3 linked regions of the Runella sp. SP2 genome follow. The protein of the gene in region 2 interacts with the protein of the main gene of each other region in a pairwise test. Links are inferred from orthologs where the notes say so. Each region holds a gene or a part of one and is shown on either strand. Other genes may lie near its edges.

Region 1 (5,870 bases), 4.0 Mb from region 2 along the record:
CATCACGGTCTTTAAGTAAAAAGTTGGGGGCGCCCTTTCCTACGTACATACCTTCTTTGGCCGTAATGCTTTGCTTGAAATACGGAATTAGCTCGGAAGATGGGTACGCACGTTCAAATTTTTCCAATAAACTGCGAGCGGCGGTCATGTCGCTTCTAAACGCTACCGCATAATCAACCCAATGTGTGAGTAAGTAAGCGCGTTGTTTGGGATAGGCTCGTAGCTGTTCGTCGCTTTCTTGGTAAGCTAATTGTAATGCGTCCCCCGACAAAATGTAGCGCTGTGCCGAATCCGTTGGGTATTTTTTGGTAATAGGAATCAGGATATGATTTACCAATTCGCGGCGGTACGGCTCACTCATGAGGGCGGCATCGGGCAAGATTTTGAAATTTTGAAGCGTAAAGTTCTCAATTTCTTGGCGCTGATTCGACTTCAGCTGAACACCCTGACTTTCACGGAGTTTTTTATCCAATACCAATTGACGGGTCAGATACGCTTCGGTATTGATGGTCGCCGTGATGTACGCATCAAACGCCTCGCTGATGGGTTGTTGGCTTTTCAATGTTTGAAAACGCTGCAAACGAGCTTGATGCAGGCTGTCCACCTTTGGCAAAATGATGCTGTTGTCATTTTTGGTGGGTTTGTAGCCAAATACGGGCAAGTATTCGTATAAGTTTTCTTTGAAATAATCCCGCAAAAACTCTTGGTAATAAGCATTTGTTCCCTCAAAAGTCAGTGATTTATTGGGATGAATTGTCACCGTCAGTTTATCATTGGGGCTGATAAACAACACCCGATTAAAACTTTGATTACCAGGCTGATAAGCCGAAGCCCCCGCAGAAGTAGGGACAATTTGAAGGCGTACCAACTGAGGTTCAGTAAGTTCTACTTCCGCATTGGCGACTTTTTGGTTGGTAATTTCAAAATAACCAATATTTAGAAACTCAACGTCGGCCAAACCAATGGCTGGCGAAGGCTGAAACTTTATTTTTTCCGTTACCAGCGACACCGAAAAATTGGTGGCCTCAGGTGCCATTTTGAGGGTAATTTGGGCATTTTGTGCCTTTAGGATTTGTGTAAACAAAAGCGCAAAAAGGCCGTAGAGAGGATATTTCATAATGCAATTTTTTCTAATAAACGAAAAAAGGCGTAAGTAATTGTCGATTTAATTGACCGAAAAATTCACCCCTCCCATTGATTCTATCAGTTTAAAAAATTCGTTGGTAGGCGCGACTCGGTGCGTTCGTGATTGAAGTTTCACCTCCGTCCGACTTTGATGATCCACAACCGATACCGTGAGCGCACAGTGACCCGGATAGGCTTGTACGGCTTCGTTGAGCTTGGTTACAAGACCGCTATCCAGTAAATCTAAATCCAACTGCAACTTGATTTCCTTGGTGAGTTTTTCACGAACTTCATTCAAAAGCTGCATCGACGTGATTTTAAACTCGTATTGATCTTCTTGTTTCCAGCGGTTTTGAATTTTGCCTTTGACAAACAAAAAGTGTCCCATTTGGACGTAAGCCGAAAACTTCACAAAATCTTCGCCAAAAAGCGCCATTTCCATCGAACCTGCATAATCTTCGAGCTTAAAAATACAAAACGGGTTTCCTGTTTTGGTAGTTCTAACTTGGCTGCTACTCACAATACCTGCTACGGTAATATCTTTTCCAAACAAGAGCGGACGGCCGCCGATTTCTACGTTGGCAACGGCAGGCGTATCGCCTTCTTCGGTATCACTGGTTTCGGTAACTTCGGAAGTGAGCATCACCTTGTCGAGGGTACAGGTACAGAAGTTGGTCAATTCTAGACGATACATATCAAGCGGGTGACCCGAAATGTAGAAGCCAACCACGTCTTTTTCAAAACGCAACCGCTCAATATCGCTCCATCGTTCGACGTTAGGTGCTTTAGGTTTGGCAATATCGGCGCCACCTCCGCCAAAACCACCAAACAGCGATGCTTGTGCGTTGGATTTATCGGCTTGAACGGCGTTGGCGTATTTGATTAGTTTTTCGATTAAGTTTTGCTGTTCGCCCTCGGCGGCCGTGAAGTACTGCGCGCGGTGGTATTCTTCAAACAAGTCAAACGCTCCCGCATAGGCCAACGATTCGATGGTTTTCTTGTTGACTGTACGCAAGTTTACCCGAGTGATAAAATCAAAAAGGTCTTTGTAAGGCCCGTTTTTGGTTCGTTCTTCGATGATACTTTCTACGGCGGCGTCGCCTGTTCCTTTGATTCCGCCTAATCCAAAACGAATTTCGCCGCGTTTGTTTACCCCAAAACGACGTTCCGATTCGTTGACATCAGGCCCCAGTACAGGAATCCCGAGGGCTTTACATTCTTCGAGGAAGAACGTGATTTTTTCGATGTTTCCCAGTGAACTTGTCAAGACCGCCGCCATGTACTCGGCAGGGTAATGGGCTTTGAGATACGCCGTTTGGTAAGCTACAAAGGCATAGCAAGTAGAGTGCGATTTGTTAAAGGCATACGAGGCAAAAGCTTCCCAGTCGGTCCAGACTTTATCGAGTTTTTTCTCATCAAGGCCCTTATTTTTTCCGCCGTCGATGAACTTGCTTTTCATCTTGTTGAGAACTTCAATCTGCTTTTTCCCCATAGCCTTCCGCAGTACGTCGGCATCCCCTTTGGTAAAGCCAGCCATTTTCTGCGAAAGCAACATAATTTGCTCTTGATAAGTACAAATTCCGTATGTATCAGCCAAATACTCCTCCATTTCGGGGAGGTCGTATTCTACTTTTTCACGGCCGTGTTTACGGTTGATGAAGTTAGGAATGTACGCAATTGGGCCTGGACGATACAGGGCGTTCATGGCGATAAGGTCTTCAAAACGGTCAGGTTTGAGTTCGCGCATGTACTTTTTCATCCCGTCGGATTCAAACTGAAAAACGGCGTTGGTATCCCCTCGTTGGAACAATTCAAAAACTTTGACATCGTCCAGTGGAATATAATCAATCTCAATTTTAACTCCGTGGTTCGCCTCAATCATTCGAAGGGCTTCCTTGATGATGGTCAAGTTGCGAAGCCCCAAGAAGTCCATCTTGATAACCCCCGCATCTTCAATGATTTTTCCTTCGTACTGAGTAATTAGTAAGTCTGATTCTTTGGAGGTACTGACAGGAATCAAGTCGGTTAAATCAGAAGGTGCAATGATAATCCCCGCGGCGTGAATACCTACGTTGCGGACGGTTCCTTCGAGCTTTTGAGCCTCTTTAAGGACTTTGGCCGTCAGGTCGTTGCCTTTCAGCATTTCACGCAGTTTTTTTAGGTTTTCTACCTCGTCGGGCGTGATAACCTCCGCCATTTTTTCGAGAGGCACTTTGAAAACCTTGTCGAGGTTCATGCCATAAGTAGGCTTATCGGGCACGAGTTTTACCACGGCATTGGCCTCTTGCAGCGGTAAGTCCATTACCCGCGCCACGTCTTTAATCGACGATTTAGCGGCCATTGTACCATAGGTGATGATTTGGGCTACCTGATTTTTACCGTATTTCTGCACTACATAATCTATCACCCGTTGACGGCCTTCGTCGTCGAAGTCCGTATCAATATCGGGCATGGAGATACGGTCAGGATTCAAAAAACGCTCAAAAAGTAGGTCGTACTTGATGGGGTCGATGTTGGTGATTCCGATGGCATAGGCGACGGCACTCCCTGCCGCCGACCCCCGCCCTGGCCCAATGAGTACGCCCATGTCGCGCCCCGCTTGGATAAAGTCGGCTACGATAAGGAAGTAGCCAGGAAAACCCATGTTTTTGATGGTATTCAGCTCAAAGTTGAGTCGTTCCTCAATTTCGGGCGTAATTTCTTTGTATTTCTTACGGGCGCCTTCAAAAGTCCAGTGTTTGAGGTATTCCCACTGATTGAGCACGTCGGCGGTGAGTTCTTTCATTTTACCGTTGAACTCAATCATTTGCGAAATACTGTGCTTTTTAAACTCGTCGGGAATGGGGAAGTTAGGCAATAAAATATCCCGATTGAGCTTTAACAATTCTACTTTGTCAACGATTTCTTGCGTATTGTCCAGCGATTCGGGTAAATCACTGAACGTTTTGAGCATTTCGTCTTTGGTTTTGAAATAAAACTCATCGTTGAAAAACGCAAAGCGCGTGCCTTTGGGCATCGGATTTTCGTCATCAAAGTCCTTGTTGGTAGGTGTTGATTGTTTATCACCCGTATTGACACACAACAAAATATCGTGAGCGTTGGCGTCGTCTTGTTCTACATAGTGGCTATCATTGGAACATATCACCTTGACGTTGAACTCTTTGGCGTATTTGAGCAAGGCTTCGTTGGCAATGATTTGATCACGAATACCGTGGCGTTGGATTTCGACGTAATAGTCATCCCCAAACAAATCGAGCCACCACTTAAACTCTTGGCGTCCAGCCTCTTCACCTTTTTTGATGATAGCCTGTGGTACACTTGCCCCAATGCAACAAGTCGTGGCGATGAGTCCTTTGTGGTATTTTACTAGAAGTTCTTTGTCGATACGTGGGTATTTGCCGTACATCCCTTCGATGAAGCCCAGCGAGCAGAGTTTGGCCAAGTTGCGATAGCCTTCGGCGTTTTTGGCCAGCAGCAATTGGTGGCGGCGAACGTCTTTTTGTTCTTTGGTAAACTGTTTTTTGTGGCGGTCTTCTACCAAATAAAACTCACAGCCCACGATGGGTTTGATGCCTTGTTTATGTCCTTCGGCCACAAACTCAAATACGCCAAACATGTTGCCGTGGTCAGTAATGGCAATGGCGGGCATATCGTCAGCTTTGGCCTTTTTAAACAGTTTCTTAATATCTGCCGCCCCGTCGAGTAGGGAATATTGGGTGTGGCAGTGGAGGTGGGAGAATTGCATAATTGGGGAGATTATTCAATATTTTTATAGTCAATATGAGTATAGTATTCACTATTTTGAGCGAGTTTGTATTCTTCTCTATCAAAATTACCATCTAACATTTCCACACGTATAATTTGTTCTAATTGGCGTTTCAATGTAGGCAACTCGTTTTGAAGAATGTCAAATGCAATAAATCGGTCAATACCAATATAGTCGTGAGCTACACGATTACGAAAACTCTTTATCTGAAGCCATGCTAAATCAGAATGTTTTATTTTAAGAATGTTACTTACTCGATTGGACTGCTCTCCAATATTAATAAGTAACATAAGAGAAGCATTGAAATTTTGTTGGTCATTAGCTCGAAAAAACTCAATAGCTTTATCGAAATTAGCAATGTACAGCTGTATTTTTCCAATTGATTCAAGCATTCTGAGCAAATAAACCAAATCATTTTTAATGTCTTGTTGCATAGATTAAGTCTTTTTTTGCACGATAAAGAATAATCGGGTCGGCGTATTTTTCAAACATAATATCTACTTTAATAGCTAAATCAGCTTCAATTTTTTCCTTGAATTGAACCCATTTTTTGAAGTCACTTGGGTCACCATCAATCAATAAGTCTAAGTCATTTGCATCCTCTTCACGTGCTACTGAGCCAAAAATGCCAATTTTCTCCAAATTATAGGTTTGGAAAAACAGTGAGCTTTCTAAATACTGAATGATGGTTGTCAGAGATTGCATAGTAGAACTAAATTTTCTATCCAAAGTTACGGTTTTCTGCTAGAAAGCAGAAGAGAATAGCCGCTAAAATTGCTGTAGTAGTGAGGACGCCTGTTGCGCAAAACAAGAGCAAGAGCAGAATAAGCAAAGAAACAAGAGTTGTAAAATGATGATTGGCATTGAAAAAATATCAGTTTAGCGGCACCAGTTTTATTCTCCTCTTTCCCAAACTCAAAATTAACACAATCCCGCTTTAAATGGGCTAAAAACGGCGTTTTGTCAAAAATGAGCAAAA
Region 2 (4,451 bases):
AAGCTATTTTGAAATCGGTACCCGAAATCAAAAAAGTAGAAGCCCTCAATTTAACACCTGCGTTTTAAGGAAAAAGACTTCGTTTTGATAGTTGAAAACCCTTTGCAAAAATAAAAAGTGCTTCTAGGTTTAAACTTAGAAGCACTTTTTTGTTGAAATATGATCGCCGTTGGTTATTTCCACCAAGCCTTGTTAGGATAATGGCGATTGATTTCTACCACTTCGCCAATCATGGGGGTTGTGACTGGAACGTTTAGCTCTTGCGCTTTTTTGGTGACACGTTCGATGGGTTCCATCCACGGATGGAGACCTAAAGTAAACTTGGCCCAGTGAACGGGTAAAAGCGTTTTTGCTTTTAGTTCAACGGCCGCTTGGGCTACTTCTTCGGGCATCATGTGAATGTATTTCCACATCTGATTGTACTGGCCACATTCCAAAATCGCTAAGTCAAACGGCCCGTATTTCTCGCCAATTTCTTTAAAATGAGTGTCATAGCCCGAATCTCCCCCAAGGTACAGGTTGTGTTGGGGTGTTTTTAAAATAAAGGACGACCAAAACGTTTGGGCGCGCTTAATACCTCTGCCCGAAAAATGACGGGCGGGCGCGGCGGTGATTTCTAACGAATCGGCAATGGTTGTGTTTTCCCACCAGTCTAACTCATTGATTTGGGAAGGAGAATAACCCCAATGTTGCAAATGTGAACCTACACCCAGCGAGGTCACCACTTGTTTTACTTTGGGCTGAAGGGCCTTAACAGTCGGGTAGTCGAGGTGGTCGTAGTGGTCATGTGAAATAATGAGAAGGTCGATGGGGGGGAAATCATCCAAGGAATAGACGTTGCTTCCGCCGTAATTGCCCCCAAAAAATGAAACAGGAGAAGCATGGCCGCTAAAAACGGGGTCCACCAAAATAGTTTTTCCTCCAACCTTCAAAAAATACGATGAATGCCCAAACCAAACCACCGAAGGGGCATCGTTGGGCAGGTTTTTTAAATCGGTCTTAACTGACGGGAGAGGTTGGCTAGGTTCTTTATTTTCGACTTTGACAAAATAGGCTTTGAGAATATCCCAGTAAGTAGTGCCTTCGGCTAGGTCGGGGGTAAGGTGTTGATTTTGGAAACCTTTTTCTTTGTAATGAGATGATTTTTTGATTTTTTCAAGGTGCGCTCCCTCAGGGTTTTGCCCAAATTGCGGCTGTTGCAGGTAAAAATAACCACCCAAAGCGAGGGCAGCTAAAATGATAAGGGTTGTCATCATGGTTTTTTTGAATTTGCGAGACATTTGTCGGTGTTAGTTGGGGTATTTACTTTTAAGAAAAGCGAGGGTAGTTTCGATGTACTCTGGAGACGGAGAAAGGGCAAGTTGGTGACTAAAACCGTCTAAAAGCATCATCAAAATTTTTACTTCTTGTTCAGGTTGTGCGTATCCGAGTGCCCGAAAACCATCGGTAAGTGCTTGTATTACTTTTAGGTGTGCAGGGCTTGGGGTGTAGTTTTGGTTCTTGTATTTTTTCTGCCATTTGAGCGAAAACTGAAGCATCCAAAACTCACGTTCTTCCTGAAAAAGCTGAACGGGTAGTTCGAGCGTCGCGTGGATTTGGTCAACGGGGTTGGATAATTGTAAAATACGCTCGGCATTGGCGCTAAGCCGCTCTTCGCTCATGGCGACGATGGCGTCCATGAGGCCGTCTTTGTTGGTAAAATGGCGAAAAATCAGTCCTTCCGACACGCCTGCTTCTTTGGCAATGAGGCTCGTGGGGGTCGTATCAAAGCCTTTTTCGGCAAAAAGCCGAAGGGCAGTTGCCAAAATAAGTTCTTGTTTTTCAGTCATTGTTTAATAAAAGTGAGTAATCACTTACAAAACTGACCGATGCGTAAAATGGTTCAAGTGGGCGCATTTTTTCTTGGTTGCGTCGGAGACGCTAGGCCGAAGATGTCCCAAATCGGAGTTCGGGACTAGCTTACGGGCGCCAGTCTTTTAGGATGCCAGCGTGGTCATTTTGAAGAAGCTGCTCAAACAATAGGGTAGTGGCGGAGGCATCGCCCATGGCGCGGTGATGGTTGACGTGGCGGATTTGGAGGTCGCGGCAAATGTTGCCCAAACTGTACGACTTATAGCCAGGAAAAATTTTCCGACTTAGTTTCACCGTGCACAACGTATCGCGTTTGAAATACTCATCCAAACGGTTGAATTCCCTTTGCACAAACCCATAATCAAATGAAGCATTGTGCGCTACAAAGGCGGCATTGAGGGTCATTCGACGTACTTCATCGGCGATTTCTTCAAAAGTAGGGGCATCTTTGACCATCTCGTTGTCGATGCCCGTCAGTTGGGTAATAAAACCAGGAATCCAACATTGAGGATTGACCAAACTTTGGTAAGAATCTATGATTTGGGTGCCATCGTGGCGAATAATTGCAATTTCAGTGATGCGGCTTGTGGCATAGGCGCCGCCCGTGGTTTCAATGTCAACAATGGCAAACATATATATGGCTATAAACTAAGCTGTAAAAATACGGGAAAATTGCGGGAAGTGAAGGGTAGTTTTCCCCTTGAATGGCCAAAGGCAAATCATGCACCTTTGTACAACTATTCACTAACTCCCTGCTACTCATGAAAGTATATGAACTTGCATTTACCAAAAAAGGCGTTGCTGGCTTGCGTCTTCCATGTATTGGAGGAAAAGTATTTGTGCCTTTGAATGAAATTGTTCGTTTAGAGGGGCGTCGAAATTATACGCTTATCGTAATAAATGCCCATCCACCGATGCTGGTAGCCAAAACTTTGGGGCTTTTTGAAACAGAATTATCTAACTCATTTGTGCGCATTCGGCGGGGGTGTATTATCAACCTACTTCATACTTCCGTGGGGCACGATGGGTTGGTGCGTCAAAAAGATGGTTTTGCCGCACCCGTCGCCCGACGAAGGGCCAAGCAACCTGCATTGCTCATACAGGCTGCTTGAGAGGCGATTTATCGACCACAAATTTCCCTAAAATCACAAAACTGACAAGCCGTTAGGTAGTCGGTTTTTCGGAAAGGCTCGTCAGGATTAAGAAGTTTATCAATGACAAAGGTGCGGAGGTAGTTTTCCGACTGTTCTACGTACGATTCGGCATCTTGGGTATCGCCAAATTTTAAAGGATTAAAGATAAAACCACGTTTGATATTGCGCAGGGAGTAAAAGCCCGAAGTCACTTCGTAGGCATCTAAGTGAAACTCGCGTCCGCGCAAACGCAAGCCTTTTTCACGCAGCATTTGTTTATAAATCAGGTATTGATAAATCCATAACTGCCTGATTTTTTCATGGTTTGAATTGTCGCCCGAGTTCATAATGTGATCAAGTTTATCGGGGGTAACTTTGGGGAGCTGTTCGATTTTGCCCGTTTTGTAATCGGCCACGCGAATGACGTTGTTGAGGAGTTCTACGCGGTCAATTTTTCCCGCAATTTTCAAAGCGAGCGGGCCGTCTGATAGGGGTACGTTAAAGGTTGCAGTCAATTTTTGCTCGGTAGCGAGCACAACAAGGTTTTCATCGCGTTGGCGTTGTTCTTTCAGAAAATCCAACACGGTTTGTTCGGCTACTTGGTACAAAAGACGATTGATGCCCGATTCTGGGTCGTAACCTCGGAACAATTTGGCAAATTCTTCGCGCAGTACGGCCTTGATTTCGGCATCGCTAATGGGCTTTCCGTCCATCAAAAATTCGATGTCAATGCGTTCCAACACGGCGTGTATCCACGAACCAAAATCGGCAGCTCCCATTCTTTCTTCCACTTCCTCGTCTTCCGAAACCCCCGCCACGCGACTAAAATAATATTGAAGTGAGCATTTTAAGTACTGGTTGAGGTGGGTTGCGTATAGACCACCGTTAGCTAAGTTTTGGCGTAAAAATGCTAGTGTTTCGGGGGTTTTGGGTACAGTCCAATCGTTGTTGATGGTATGTTTGGAGTTTACTGTTTGGGGTTTACTGTTTGGGGTTGTATCGACGTCGGAGTCTGTCATACCAATATCGGAGGTATCCATCTCTTGAAACCTAACCACGTGTTCCGTAAACTTGATATTTCCGTTGGCTTTGGGCACAAGTTCATGCTCAATTTGGAGAATAAACCGACTTTTTTCGCCGCCATTGTAGGTGTTTGAATCGGTTACATAGACGAGATGAACATCGTTGGCACGTTGTAAAAGCCGATAAAAATGGTACGACATCACTGCATCTTGGTCGCTAAAAACGGGTAAGCCTGCTTCTTTGGCAATGTCAAACGGGATGAGCGAATTTTGGCGTTTGGTCATGGGGAAAACCCCTTCGTTCATCGACAAAATAACGATTCGTTCAAAGTCTAACGCCCTGGTTTCGAGCATCCCTATAATTTGAAGCGGACTGACGGGTTCGCCACTAAACGGTATGCGTGTTTGGCGGATAAGTTCGTACAAAAAGGCTTTAAACGTGCGC
Region 3 (4,580 bases), 1.3 Mb from region 2 along the record:
AAAATCATTTCGACTTTGTCCAATAATTTGTTGGAGATTACTCACAATTTCATCTTCGGGGATGTTAAAGCCCGTATCAGATTCTCCTTGATGCCATAAAATAGCCCTAATTCCCGTTAAACTCGCAAATTCGCGAAGTGTCACCCGAAGTTGGGAATAAGGCAATTGGTTTCCATAAAAACCACCCACGTACGGATTACTTGCATTTCCGTAGAGGCTTTCGCGCCACGCACGGCTTGTCGTACCTTCCAAAGCAGCATTGTAAAATAAAATAGGGACGTTGAGCCTTTTGACCAACAAATCGCCCAATATCCCCCACGACCAAGCAGAATATCCATAAGGTGCAATATAACTATCGGCATTTAAGTGCGAAAAAGTGGGTTGTGGCAGCTCATTCGGTTCAAAATTGGAATTTAAGTAATTAAAACAGCTCACTCGGTCATCTACTGCTCCCGAAGCTCCATAGTTTTGAATCCCACGTGCATTGGACTGGCCTGCAACCACAAACACCTCACCTACTCCTACGCGGTCAACTTCGGTCATTTCGGCCACTTGTCCATTTCGAATCAGACGTACTTCGAGTTTATACCATCCTCCTTCTGCTGAAATTTCTCCTGAAAAAACACCACCTACGGGTGCATTTTCAAGTAATTGCCAACCTGTGGGCGTTCCCTGTCCTGTATGGATGGGCGTCAAAGCAGCTTCTACTCGTTCTGGAATAGACTGTTTGTACGTCCCTGCGACAACAAACGATGCCTTATTGGCTTGTGAGCGTTGAAAAACAATGCGAGATGTTGGAAAACTAACGGTTACTTGAGAAAATGCTGGTATGATGGCTAGAAAAAAGACAACCACACTTACACAATGGCGACTCAAATTCCCAAACACTCCGTTAAAGTAGGGCTTTGGCATTCGATAATGAATAGGTTACTGCGAAAAAGCTGCAAAATTACGCATTTGCCGCATGAAGGCCAAACCGACAAATCAATCAGTCTCGGTTTTAATGGTATTTCAATATTTTTTGTGGGTTTGTTAACTTCCTGATTTACCCTATTTTAGAAATTAGCGGGCATTTTTCTGTTTGATTTGACCGTCGCTCTTGCTAACTTGCGGCCATGGCAGACAATTTTGTAGTTTCGGCGCGGAAATATCGCCCCATTACTTTTGACTCAGTTGTTGGGCAGTCACACATTACGACTACCCTCAAAAACGCCATTCGTACCAACCACCTCGCTCAAGCTTTCTTGTTTTGTGGGCCACGTGGCGTGGGCAAAACAACCAACGCCCGTATTTTGGCCAAAACCATTAACTGTCAGAGCCTTACTGACGAGATTGAGCCTTGTGGCGAGTGCGAAAGTTGCGTGGCTTTTCAAAACAATGCTTCATTTAACGTTCACGAATTGGATGCTGCCTCCAATAACTCCGTGGATGATATTCGTAACTTGATTGACCAAGTACGCTACCCGCCCCAAACGGGAAAGTACAAAATATACATCATTGACGAGGTGCACATGCTTTCGTCGTCGGCTTTTAATGCTTTTCTAAAAACGTTGGAAGAACCGCCGAGCTACGCCATTTTTATTTTGGCAACCACTGAAAAGCATAAAATACTCCCAACGATTTTGTCGCGTTGTCAAATCTTTGATTTTAACCGCATACAACCACGCGACATTGCCGATCATCTTGAGCACATTGCCCAAAAAGAAGGTATTTCGACCGAACGGGAGGCACTCGAACTCATCGCCCAAAAAGCGGATGGAGGGCTTAGAGACGCCCTTTCGATGTTTGACTTAAATGTCACCTTTTCGACAGATGATACTGTTCGGTACAAAGATGTTCTCGAAAACCTCCACATTCTCGACTACGACTATTATTTCCGATTGACGGATGCCCTGCTTGCAAGTGATGTCTCACAAACGTTGTTAATTTTTAATGAAATTATCAAAAAAGGTTTCGACGGGCACTTGTTTGTGGTAGGGATGCTGGAGCATTTCCGTAATTTGCTGGTAGCCAAAGACCCTGCAACAGTTCAGCTGCTCGAAGTATCCGAAATGGCTAAAAACAAATATTTAGACCAGTCGGCAAGGGCTTCAGTGTCGTTTCTACTTTCTGCACTAAGTGTTGGAAGTCAATGCGATATAAATTACAAAGCGGCTAAACAACAGCGACTGCACGTGGAAATATGCCTGATGAAACTGGCAAAAATCCCTGAAGTTCTGGATTTGAATACGCTGTCGGGCGACGAAAAAAAAAAGCCTAGTCTGACCGAAAATACCCCAGTAACTGTTCAGAAAGCTGCTACTCCTAAACCCGTTGCCTCCCTTCCAAGTCCAAGTGTTGCGGCAGAAACTCCCCCTCCCTACCCTCAAAACGGCTTACCAGGCGCTTTGGGAAAACTCCGTTCTACGGTCAATATCTCTGCGCAGCCCCAGCCAGTAGAGGAGACAAAACCAGTCACAAAAACCAAAGAAACTCCTACAGTTGCGGCAGAAGTGCCTGCAACTTGGGAAGACCAGTCTTTTACAACCGAAGAACTTCAACAAACATGGGACGCGTTTTCTCGTTTTCGTGAGCAAAATGGGGGTGCTGTCAGCGAGCAAATTATGCTCAATCGTGAATTTAAAATTGAGGGAACTACGATTGAATTAATTTTAGACAACTTACACCAAGAGGTTCTGCTCAACGACGTGAAACCCGAATTGCTGGGGTATTTACGTCGCCATCTTAAAAATCGGCAAATTCAAATTTCGTACCGCATTGCGCCCAACGAAGTAAAGCGTAATCCCTATACACCGCTCGAAAAGTTCAATACATTAGCTGAGAAAAACCCCTCTCTTCTCGAACTCCAGCGACTCCTTGGTTTGGATGTTGATTTTTAAAGAAGACTTTAGAGTATATTGTCACCCAAAAGTCATATATTAGGAAACAGTATCACTTCAAAACCCAAACCTTCACATCTTATGTTCACGCGTCGTGATTTTCTAAAAAGCACTGCCATCGGTGGGGCTTCTTCTTTGATTTCGATTAACCCACTTTTGGCGGCGACTCGTCCCAAAAAGGACAAACTTGGAATTGCCTTGGTGGGTCTCGGTTATTACAGCACCGATTTGCTCGCTCCTGCCCTTCAACTTACCAAAAACTGTGAGCTGATGGGTATTGTCACAGGGACTCCCTCCAAAGCAGAAACGTGGCAAAAGAAATTTAACCTCAAGGACAAAAACATCTACAATTATCAGAATTTTGACCAAATCGCCAACAATCCTGACATCGACGTAGTATATGTCGTGCTTCCTCCGAGTATGCACCGCGAATTTGTCGTTCGGGCTGCCAAGGCAGGTAAACAGGTATTTTGTGAAAAACCCATGGCACCTAGTGTAGCCGATTGTGAAGCAATGATTAAAGCCTGTGCCGATAACAAAGTAAAACTCGCCATCGGATACCGTTGTCAACACGACCCAAATACCCAAGCTTACATGAAGTTTGCCAAAGAAAAAACGTTTGGTAAAGTACGAATGGTAACGTGTGGCGCAGGGTATTTCGACGCCCGTACGACCCATTGGAAACAGAACAAAGCCCTTGGCGGTGGTGTGATGGGCGACATGGGTGTGTATGCCATTCAAGGTGCGCGCTTGGCAGTAGGTGAAGAACCAACGTCGGTTTCGGCCCAATTCCACACAACTCGCCCAGACATTTACAAAGAAGTTGAGGAAACTGCGACGTTTCAATTGGAGTTTCCAAGTGGCGCTTTGGCCGCTTGTCATACCAGTTTTGGTATCAATATGAACTACTTGCAAGCCAATTGCGAAAAAGGTTGGTTTAAAATGGAACCGTTTTCGAGCTACAATGGCAACAAAGGAAGCAGCCCACAAGGGCCAATTGATTTTCCTTTGCAAAGCCAACAAGCCAAGCAATTGGACGATGATACAGACGCACTTATCAAAGGTATTCCATTAATAGCGCCAGGCGAAGAAGGGCTACGGGATATTCGCATCGTTGAGGCCGTTTATAAGTCGGTGGCAAATGGCGGGAAGAAAATTACCATTTAGTATTTTTTCGCACAGAACGGCACAGATTAAATGCACGCAGATGTCGCAGAAATCATTTCTGTGCCATCTGCGTGCATTTAATCTGTGCACATCTGTGTGAAAATTTTACCTATTGTTGAGAAGCAATTAATCTGCCACTTTGCCCAATAAATTTACCCCAACCAATAAAAAGAGAACACCAACTAAAAAGGGGACAATGGTTTCCCATTTTGTAAGGGTGAAGCCCATCACTGCCTTGTCGGACATAAAGGCGATGCAAGCAAAAAGGATGAAGATAACGCCAATTCCAGTTAAAATACTTCCAAACGTACGTTTCATGTGAGCGCGAGGTTTTATATAGGTTGCAAAACTACCAATTTATACAAAAAAACTATTCTACTCCTCGGGTCGGATTTTAAGCCCTTCTTGATGAATAATATATTCGGAGGTGTAATAAAATCGGTGGCATAGCCAAAGTCCAATCCCCCAACTTCCGAAAGCTAGTATCAAGGTCGGGACTTTGAACATTATCAAGAAAAATCCCATAAAAAAGGC

What was found.
Region 1: the proteins of DTQ70_RS13300 (region 2) and dnaE interact in binary tests that used the Escherichia coli proteins (3 or more experiments, as listed by UniProt). The link is inferred for Runella sp. SP2 from one-to-one orthologs.
Region 3: the proteins of DTQ70_RS13300 (region 2) and DTQ70_RS07815 interact in binary tests that used the Escherichia coli proteins (3 or more experiments, as listed by UniProt). The link is inferred for Runella sp. SP2 from one-to-one orthologs.

The regions. Positions count from the first base shown.
Region 1 is NZ_CP031030.1:7,142,574-7,148,443, reverse strand. What follows is about bases 966-5,175. They hold dnaE (DNA polymerase III subunit alpha), read right to left. Parts: upstream 4,871-5,175; coding sequence 1,166-4,870; downstream 966-1,165. Other genes in these bases: DTQ70_RS28750 (DUF86 domain-containing protein), read right to left, coding at 4,882-5,175; DTQ70_RS28760 (hypothetical protein), read right to left, coding at 966-1,117. Outside these bases: more of DTQ70_RS28760, read right to left, coding at 1-965; more of DTQ70_RS28750, read right to left, coding at 5,176-5,325; DTQ70_RS28745 (nucleotidyltransferase family protein), read right to left, coding at 5,309-5,596. UniProt on the Escherichia coli protein: DNA polymerase III is a complex, multichain enzyme responsible for most of the replicative synthesis in bacteria. This DNA polymerase also exhibits 3' to 5' exonuclease activity. The alpha chain is the DNA polymerase catalytic subunit.
Region 2 is NZ_CP031030.1:3,176,731-3,181,181, reverse strand. The notes cover bases 723-3,513. They hold DTQ70_RS13300 (PolC-type DNA polymerase III), read right to left. Parts: upstream 2,485-3,513; coding sequence 1,960-2,484; downstream 723-1,959. Other genes in these bases: DTQ70_RS13290 (PD-(D/E)XK nuclease family protein), read right to left, coding at 2,972-3,513; DTQ70_RS13295 (LytTR family DNA-binding domain-containing protein), read left to right, coding at 2,613-2,963; DTQ70_RS13305 (TetR/AcrR family transcriptional regulator), read right to left, coding at 1,290-1,829; DTQ70_RS13310 (MBL fold metallo-hydrolase), read right to left, coding at 723-1,256. In the rest of the region: DTQ70_RS13315 (NifU family protein), read left to right, coding at 1-68; more of DTQ70_RS13310, read right to left, coding at 174-722; more of DTQ70_RS13290, read right to left, coding at 3,514-4,451. UniProt on the Escherichia coli protein: DNA polymerase III is a complex, multichain enzyme responsible for most of the replicative synthesis in bacteria. The epsilon subunit contain the editing function and is a proofreading 3'-5' exonuclease.
Region 3 is NZ_CP031030.1:1,845,308-1,849,887, reverse strand. The notes cover bases 578-3,497. They hold DTQ70_RS07815 (DNA polymerase III subunit gamma/tau), read left to right. Parts: upstream 578-1,115; coding sequence 1,116-2,879; downstream 2,880-3,497. Other genes in these bases: DTQ70_RS07810 (Gfo/Idh/MocA family protein), read left to right, coding at 2,961-3,497; DTQ70_RS07820 (T9SS type A sorting domain-containing protein), read right to left, coding at 578-912. Outside these bases: more of DTQ70_RS07820, read right to left, coding at 1-577; more of DTQ70_RS07810, read left to right, coding at 3,498-4,046; DTQ70_RS07805 (hypothetical protein), read right to left, coding at 4,173-4,364; DTQ70_RS07800 (hypothetical protein), read right to left, coding at 4,422-4,580. UniProt on the Escherichia coli protein: Part of the beta sliding clamp loading complex, which hydrolyzes ATP to load the beta clamp onto primed DNA to form the DNA replication pre-initiation complex.